Regions from separate parts of the [Clostridium] hylemonae DSM 15053 genome, predicted to be linked through region 2. Evidence: predicted binding sites of a transcription regulator. Region 2 holds the regulator's gene; the other holds the start of a gene.
The links. Region 2 encodes HrcA, which represses chaperone genes, less so after heat shock. Its sites were predicted from a motif close to TGTTAGCACTCNNNNNNNNNGAGTGCTAACA; they were not measured.
Positions count from the first base shown of each region.

Region 1 (4,425 bases), 1.9 Mb from region 2:
ACAGACTTATGCGGACGATTGATTTTGAGATTGCAGATGAAGGAGAGATGGGAGATGGCGAAGAGTAACGGGAAGATGATAGCCAACAACAAAAAGGCATATCACGATTATTTTATCCTGGATACTTACGAGACCGGCATAGCCCTGCACGGGACGGAAGTAAAGTCGCTGCGCATGGGCAAATGCAGTATAAAAGAATCGTTTATCCGGATAGAGAACGGAGAAGTATACATCTATGGCATGCATATCAGTCCTTATGAGAAGGGAAATATCTTTAATAAAGACCCGCTCAGGGTGAGAAAACTTCTGCTCCACAAGTCGGAGATCAACAAGATGCTCGGCAAGACGAAGGAGAAGGGGATTGCCATAGTTCCCTTGAAGGTGTATTTCAAAGGAAGTCTCGTAAAGGTGGAGATCGGCCTTGCCAAAGGAAAGAAGTTATATGATAAGCGTCAGGATATCGCAAAGAAAGACCAGCAGCGGGAAGCCCAGAGAGATTTTAAGGTGCGCAATCTCGGATAGACGGCGGTATCGGCGTACAGAATGGAGGATATGAGATGGTACCTGTAAATAAGGAAGACCTGCGCAGGCTGGTCACTCAGACGACGGTAGAGACATATGAAGAACTGACGCCCCAGCTCATTGGGCTGATCGACGGGACAAAACACAATGAGAAACTTACAGAAGCGCAGAAGCAGGATGAGATTTCACTGCACATGATGGGATATGTAAAGTCATGTACCAATGAGATCATTATTGAAGTGCTTTCTGAGATACTGGGACTTACAGAATAAAGTGACGGAGGATAAGACATGGGCTATTGTATTAAATGCGGCGCAAAAGTCGGTGACGGTATAAGATACTGCCCCCAGTGCGGTGCAGAGATCCCTGCACAGGGACATCAGGAATACACGTACGGGCAGGATGCGTACGGACAAAACACTTACGGAAATGATACATACGGACAGAACGCGTACGGACAGGATACGTACGGACAGAACGCATATGGACAGGATACATACCGGCAGGAGTATGGCAGGCAGGACAGTAAAACAACAGGCCCCGGCAGCGGGAACAGGCAGGGCGGCGGGACATATTTTGACAGGGATGATGTACGTTCAAACAAAGGGGTGGGCGTGCTGTCATATCTTGGCATACTGGTTCTCATACCGCTGCTTGCCGGCAATAAGAATTCCGAATACGTCAGATTCCACTCCAATCAGGGACTCGTATTATTCATCACATCGGTGGTAATAAATCTGCTTTCAGGCAACTGGGTATTTGGACTGCATTCTCTGATCAGCTTCAGCGGCTGGTGGTTTGGATGGATCTTCGACCTCATTGGACTTGTATTATTTATATTTGCGGTCATGGGGATCGTATACGCATGCAGAGGTGAAAAAAAGGAACTGCCCTTTATCGGCCAGATCCATCTGCTCAGACGTGAATAGGCAGACTGCTGCGGGAAGCCTGGCGGGCAGCGAAAAAGAGAGGGTGTCCTCAAAGTCATGTGATGACTTAAGGGGGCGCCCTCTCTTTGGCTGTTGAGATTCACGGAACTTTATTCCGATTATTCGATGGTTATTAACTTGGGTTGTTCTTCAACTTTCTGCACTTCTTTCGGGATCTGAAGAAGAAGCACTCCGTCCCGGAAGGATGCTTTGATATCATCCTGTGTTATCTTGTCTCCCACATAGAAGCTTCTGTTGCAGCTTCCGGTGTAGCGCTCTTTGTGCAGGCAGTTGCCCTTTGCGTCTTTTTCTTCTTTTGTCTCATCGCGGTTTGCTGTGATCGTCAGATAACCGTCTTTTAAGTCTGCCTTGATGTCCTCTTTGGCATACCCGGGAAGTTCCATCTCGATCATATAGCTGCCGTCTTTTTCGTGAATGTCAGTCTTCATGATCTGTGAAGATGAATTCTCGAACGGACGGGAAAAGAAAGGGTCTTTAAACATATCATCAAATAAATTGTTAATACTTCTGTTTGCAAGTAACATAGGTCATTCCTCCTTGAATATTTGTGATTTGCTTTTTGTTGCATTTGTTTTATTTGCTATATATTATATATAACACTAATTATCAGCACTGTCAACAGTTGAGTGCTAATATTTTTGATTTTTTTTAATTATCTGGATGGCAGATGGTTTTTCTTCCAAGAACAGACTCGTTTCAGGGGATTTTTGGAGTGTTTGCGGACAGCCTTGCGCGCCTCGTCGGGGTAATAGGCCGCCAGTACCTCTCGAAGCACCGGTCCGCGCAGCCGCGCTCCTAAAAGACACAGCAGCATGAGAAAAAGTGTCAACTTTTTTCTCACTTAATCGTCTATTCCAGTTTGCATTTTGGTATGCTATACTGTTCTTAGCTAACAAACAGGGTACGGAAAAGCGCTGGCAGTTCTCCCACGGGCACGCCTATTTCCTGTGGGAGAAGCGGCAGATCAAAACAGTTTGATCCGTTCTGACGAAGGAGGAATCCACATGAAGAAAGCAAAGAAAAGCATACTGGCACTGTTGCTGGCGGTGATGATGCTGTTCTCGCTGGCGCCGGCGCCGGTGTTTGCCACCGGCGCGGACGACGCGCCCACGGGCAGCAGCACACAGACGAAAGCATCCGAAGGGGCCCCTTCGGATGTCGGGAGCGGAGCTCCCGACATAATAACCTCTGAACAGCAGACGGACGGAGCGCAGACCGGCGCGCAGTTCGACCAAAGCGGAACGGTGGACCTGAACAGGTACGATTCTTTTGAGGAGGCGGCCTCTGCCCAGACCAATGAGCCGCGCACCCAATATACCACCCTGAAAATCACAGGGAAAACCAATAGAGATACATGGACGACCGACGACCGGAACTATTTCCGAACAAACTTCTCGAGAGTGGCCGAACTGGATTTGGGGAACTTTACCGGTACGTTTGGGGAGAGGGCATTTGAAAAAAGCAGTATAGAGAAAGTGCGCCTGCCCGCTGATGTGTCGATTCCTATCTATATGTTCTCAGGCTGCAAAAGCCTGGCCACGCTGTCTGTGGGAAGCAACTTACCCGCCTCCGGAGTGATCGACCTGACCGGCTTTACCGCAGCCTACAGCGATAGGGCCTTCGAGGACTGTACTTCTATCAAAGAGGTAAAGCTGCCCGCTGATGTGGCGATTGCTAACGCTATGTTCTCAGGCTGTAAAAGCCTTGCCACGCTGTCCGTGGCAGGCAATATAAACGCACAGGGAGGAGTGATCGACCTGACCGGCTTTACCGCAATCTACAGCGGTACTAGGACCTTCATGGGCTGTACTTCCATCAAAGAGGTAAAGCTGCCCGCTGATGTGGCGATTCTTGACTATATGTTCTCAGGCTGCGAAAGCCTTGCTACGCTGTCTGTAGGAAGCAACTCATCTACACCCAACGTGATCGACTTGACCGGTTTTACTGCGGCCTGCGGCATTGATGCCTTCCAGGACTGTACTTCCATCAAAGAGGTAAAGCTGCCCGCTGATGTGGCGATTGGTAATTATATGTTCTTAGGCTGCAACAGCCTAGCCACGCTGTCTGTGGCAGGCAATATAAACGCACGGGGAGGAGTGATCGACCTGACCGGCTTTACCGCAGCCTACGGCTATAATGCCTTCGCGGGCTGTACTTCCATCAAAGAGGTAAAGCTGCCCGCTGACGTGGCAATTAGTGATTTTATGTTCATTGCCTGCAAAAACCTGGCCACGCTGTCTGTGGCAGGCAATATAAACGCACAGGAAGGAGTGATCGATCTGACCGGCTTTACAGCAGCCTACGGCGGCAGTGCCTTCGCGAGCTGTACTTCCATCAAAGAGGTAAAGCTGCCCGCTGATGTGGCGATTGGTGGTTATATGTTCTCTAGCTGCGAAAGCCTAGCCACGCTGTCTGTGGCAGGTAATATAAACGCACAGGGAGGAGTGATCGACCTGACCGGCTTTACCGCAACCTACAGCGAGAGTGCTTTCGGGGCCTGTGATTCCATCAAAGAGGTAAAGCTGCCTGCTGATGTGGCAATTAGTGATTTTATGTTCATTGCCTGCAAAAACCTGGCCACGCTGTCTGTGGCAGGCAATATAAACGCACAGGAAGGAGTGATCGATCTGACCGGCTTTACCGCAACCTACGGCGGTGGTGCCTTCAGGGCCTGTGATTCCATCAAAGAGGTAAAGCTGCCCGCTGATGTGGCGATTGGTGATTATATGTTCTATGGTTGCGGCAGCCTAGCCACGCTGTCTGTGGAAGGCAATATAAACGCACAGGGAGGCGTGATCGATCTGACCGGCTTTACCGCAGCCTACGGCGATGATGCCTTCAGGGACTGCATTTCCATCACGGAGGCCAGGCTGCCCGACGCGGCCATTTCACAGGAAGTGTTTATCGGCTGCACTAATCTTGATGTGCTGATGTTTTACGGCGCCGGCGCCCC
Region 1 is NZ_CP036524.1:326,603-331,027, forward strand. It holds gene rnr (ribonuclease R) at 1-68, shown strand, start outside; gene smpB (SsrA-binding protein SmpB) at 55-522, shown strand; gene LAJLEIBI_RS01570 (hypothetical protein) at 558-794, shown strand; gene LAJLEIBI_RS01575 (magnetosome magnetite crystal formation protein family) at 813-1,451, shown strand; gene LAJLEIBI_RS01580 (Hsp20/alpha crystallin family protein) at 1,571-1,996, opposite strand; gene LAJLEIBI_RS01585 (leucine-rich repeat protein) at 2,477-4,425, shown strand, end outside.
Region 1: LAJLEIBI_RS01580 (Hsp20/alpha crystallin family protein) is a predicted target of HrcA. The motif match lies at 2,077-2,107, and genes of this name have one in related genera.

Region 2 (4,425 bases):
CTCAATTGACAGTGACAGCGGCGTTACGTCGAGAAGAAGTACGTCGCCTGCGCCTGCGTCTCCGGCAAGCTTTCCGCCCTGTACGGATGCGCCGAGTGCAACACATTCGTCAGGATTCAGGGATTTACTTGGTTCTTTTCCTGTCAGACGCTTCACCTCTTCCTGAACAGCCGGGATACGTGTAGAACCGCCTACAAGCAGTACCTGGCCAAGTTCAGAAGAATTGAGGCCCGCGTCGGAGAGCGCTCTCTTAACCGGCTCTGCTGTCTTTTCTACAAGGTCGTGTGTCAGCTCGTCGAATTTGGCTCTTGTAAGGTTCATATCAAAATGCTTCGGTCCTTCAGATGTAGCTGTGATGAACGGAAGGTTGATGTTTGTCGTTGTAGCGGAGGACAACTCTTTCTTTGCCTTCTCTGCCGCTTCTTTCAGTCTCTGGAGCGCCATCTTGTCTGTGGACAGGTCAACGCCTTCATTTTTCTTAAATTCTGCCAGCATGTAGTCTGTGATCTTCTGGTCAAAGTCATCGCCGCCGAGTCTGTTATTACCTGCAGTAGACAATACTTCAATGACACCGTCGCCGATCTCAATGATAGATACGTCGAATGTTCCGCCGCCCAGGTCATATACCATGATCTTCTGCTCTTTTTCATTGTCAAGCCCGTAAGCGAGCGCTGCTGCCGTAGGCTCGTTGATGATACGCTTTACATCAAGTCCTGCGATCTTTCCTGCGTCTTTTGTAGCCTGGCGCTGAGCATCGTTGAAGTATGCAGGTACGGTGATGACCGCTTCCGTTACTTTCTCGCCGAGGTAGCCTTCCGCGTCGGCTTTCAGCTTCTGAAGAATCATTGCAGAGATCTCCTGCGGTGAAAACTTCTTGTCGTCGATCGTAACTTTGTAATCAGACCCCATCTCTCTCTTGATAGAAGAGATCGTCTTCTCAGCATTTGTGACTGCCTGACGTTTTGCAGGCTCACCTACAAGACGTTCTCCTGTCTTTGTGAATGCCACGACAGACGGTGTTGTTCTTGCACCTTCTGTATTTGCGATAACTGTCGGCTGTCCGCCTTCCATAACAGCTACACAGCTGTTTGTTGTTCCTAAGTCAATACCAATAATCTTGCCCATGATTTTTTCCTCCTGATTTTTATTTTCAAATTTAGTGTTAGTTTGCTACTTTTACCATACTGTGTCTCACTACAGAGTCACGGTACATATAACCTTTCTGGAATTCCTCCGCGATAATGTTCTCGCCGAGCGCCTCATCATCCACGTGCATCACCGCATTGTGGAAGTCCGGGTTGAACTCCTGGCCTACGGCCTCGATCGGCTTCACCCCTATCTCTTCCAGCGTCGTCATAAGCTGTTTGTAGATCTTATCCATTCCCTGTACAAACGGATTTTCCTTCTCCTCCGCTGCGGCGTCAAGTCCGCGCTCGAAGTTATCCACTACCGGAAGGATCTTTTCTATGATATCTTTCGCTCCTATCTCGTACATCTGTGATTTTTCTTTGTCCGTACGCTTGCGGAAGTTATCAAACTCTGCCATCTGACGGGTGAGTCTGTCCGTCAGTTCCTCGATCTTTTCATCTTTTTTATCTTTCTTTGGCTTCTTGCCAAATTTTTTGATCTTTTTGTCGGCCTTTTCAGCCTCGTCGGAATCCTCGTCCCCGCAGTTATCTTTGGCGTCTTCCGCCTCCTCTGCCGTCTTGCCGTCTGCCTCTGTGGCGCCTTCGGCCTCCTGATCTTCCGGCTGCTCATCCGCTGCTTCGGATGCCGCCTTTTTCGCTTCCTCCACTGCCTCTTTTACCATATCTTCTTTACTTTTGTTTTCCTGATTATTTTCCAAGGGTTCTTCCACCTTTCCTAGTCATTATTATGAAACATCTGGTCCAGCTCGTTCTGCAGCTTTTTCATAGATTTGAGCACATGTTCATAATCCATTCTCTTCGGTCCGATAATACCTATCGTGCCCTTCATCCCTTCGCCTAATTCATAGGTTGCGGTCACAACACTGCAGTCTTTCATCGTCTGTACCGGCGTCTCATCTCCTATATATACCTGAATGCCCGTATTGTCTTCCTGTGACAGTGTCTGGGTCACCAGCTCTGTCAGCTGCTGCTTCTCTTCAAAAGCGCTGATGATCTCCTGTGCGCTCTGCTTGTCGCTGAGCTCCGGATATTTGAAAATGTTCGTGGCGCCGCTTGTGTATATCTGCATCTCATCATCGACCTGGATCACATCCGCGACCGCATCGAGCACATGGCCGATGACCTCGCTGTGTATACCTGCCTGCTCTTTCAGCCTTGCGATCAGTCCCAGGTTGATATCTTCGATGGACATGCCATTGAGCGTCGTATTAAGCAGCATATTGAGCTTCAGCAGATTCTCATTGCTGACCGGCTCTTCCATGTCGATTATCTTATTCTTGATAACATTTCCTCCGAGCACGATAACTGCGATCACCTGCTCTTCGTCTACCTGCGAGAGCTGAAGGAATTTTATTTTATTGCCGCTGTTGAGCGGAGTGGATACCATGGTTGCATAATTCGTGCTGTTGGCCAGCACTTTTGCCGCCTGTTTCAGAAGCTGTTCCATCTTGTCTGCCTTGTCGAGCATCTGCTCCTGCATCTCATTCAGCTCCTGTTCCTTCTCCTCCATCAGCATATCTACATAGAGCCTGTATCCACGGTCTGAAGGAATACGCCCTGCCGATGTATGGGGCTGCAAGATGTATCCCATTTCTTCCAGATCCGACATCTCATTTCTGATCGTGGCAGAGCTGAGATTCAAGTCCGTGTACTTGGAAATGGTTCTGGAGCCGACCGGTTCCCCGGTCTCCAAATAGTTCTGGATGACCGCGTGAAGTATCTTCATCTTACGTTCGTCCAGCCTTTGTTCTGATACCATCTATTCGCCTCCTTTACCGGATTTTCAGCCTGTTAGCACTCTTTTAAACCGAGTGCTAATATCTTCGTTTATTAATGTATCACTATAGATTTTATTTGTCAACACTGTTTATACTTTTTTTATATTGAAACACAAAATATTCAGCGCCGCATAAATCACCTCATAAAGCCTCATTGCCCGGGCGACACAAAAATATCCGGGATAGCTGTCAATTTCTCATCTATCCCGGACTGTCTTTATTTCTATGGCCTATGTACCTGCCGCCTTTTAACTGAGCTCCGCTCTCTCTGCCTCCTCCGGCTTAAAATCATTTTCCAGATCGTAGATATTGTGGCCGGTCGATTCGCTGAGCACTCTTCCTTCCAGAGAATAGCACCGGATAAAACGCTTTCCGTCAACACTTGACCAATGTTCCACATCCCATGTAAGATAGCCGTCCTCGTCTGTCTTCTTCTCCTTCAGATACAGATCGACCTGGCGCCCGTCCTTCATTACATTTATAAGGCCTTTTGTGCCGTCGATCTCAACCTCTTCTTTTTTTACTGAATCATAAATCTTCATATAACATATCCTCCTGATCTTGTTTCGTTCTCATAAAATCATTATACCTGTATTGTCCGTAAAACTCAATGGCGCTTCCACATTTTAAAATTACACTTGACTTTTCTTCTGTACTATTATATTATTGTACTAAATCAATAGTACAATTTGCAATACACATAAAGGAGGCATTTACATGAGTGTTATACTGAGAACGAACCATATCACAAAACGGTACGGCAGCCGCCCTGTAGTCAGTGATCTTTCTATGACGATACATAAAGGTGACATCTACGGGTTTATCGGAAAAAACGGAGCCGGAAAGACTACCCTCATCCGGATGATCACCGGTCTCGCCGCGCCAAGCGACGGAAATATCCTTCTGTTTGGAAAGCCCGACCTTCTCGAAGGCCGCAGGAAGATCGGCACAGTCATCGAATCTCCCGCATTTTATCCCGGCATGACCGCCCGGGAGAATCTGATCGCTCAGTGCAGGCTTCAGGGAGAAGACACCGCCCAGGCGGACGAGATTCTGGCGCTTGTAGGCCTTGACGACACAGGAAAGAAAAAAGCCAAAAACTTTTCTCTCGGAATGCGCCAGCGGCTTGCCATCGCCATCGCCTTAACCGGCAGCCCGGAACTGCTCATCCTCGACGAGCCGACTAACGGACTGGACCCGGAAGGCATAAAGGAGATCCGTGAACTGATCCTTAAGTTAAATAAGGAACGGGAGATCACAGTCCTTATTTCAAGCCACATTCTGGGGGAGTTGTCCAAGTTTGCCACGAGATACGGCATAATACATCAGGGGAAACTGATCGAAGAATTCACAGAGGACGAACTGTGGGAGCGCTGCCACGGCTCTGACCCTCATAAGTCCATGGATCTGGAAGATTATTTCTTAAAAAGAATAGGAGGTATGTAAGATGAGGAACTTGCTTAGAAATGACTTTTATAAATTAGGGAAGGCAAAATATT
Region 2 is NZ_CP036524.1:2,249,542-2,253,966, forward strand. It holds gene dnaK (molecular chaperone DnaK) at 1-1,125, opposite strand, end outside; gene grpE (nucleotide exchange factor GrpE) at 1,163-1,858, opposite strand; gene hrcA (heat-inducible transcriptional repressor HrcA) at 1,864-2,907, opposite strand; gene LAJLEIBI_RS10445 (hypothetical protein) at 3,175-3,468, opposite strand; gene LAJLEIBI_RS10450 (ABC transporter ATP-binding protein) at 3,644-4,372, shown strand; gene LAJLEIBI_RS10455 (ABC transporter permease) at 4,374-4,425, shown strand, end outside.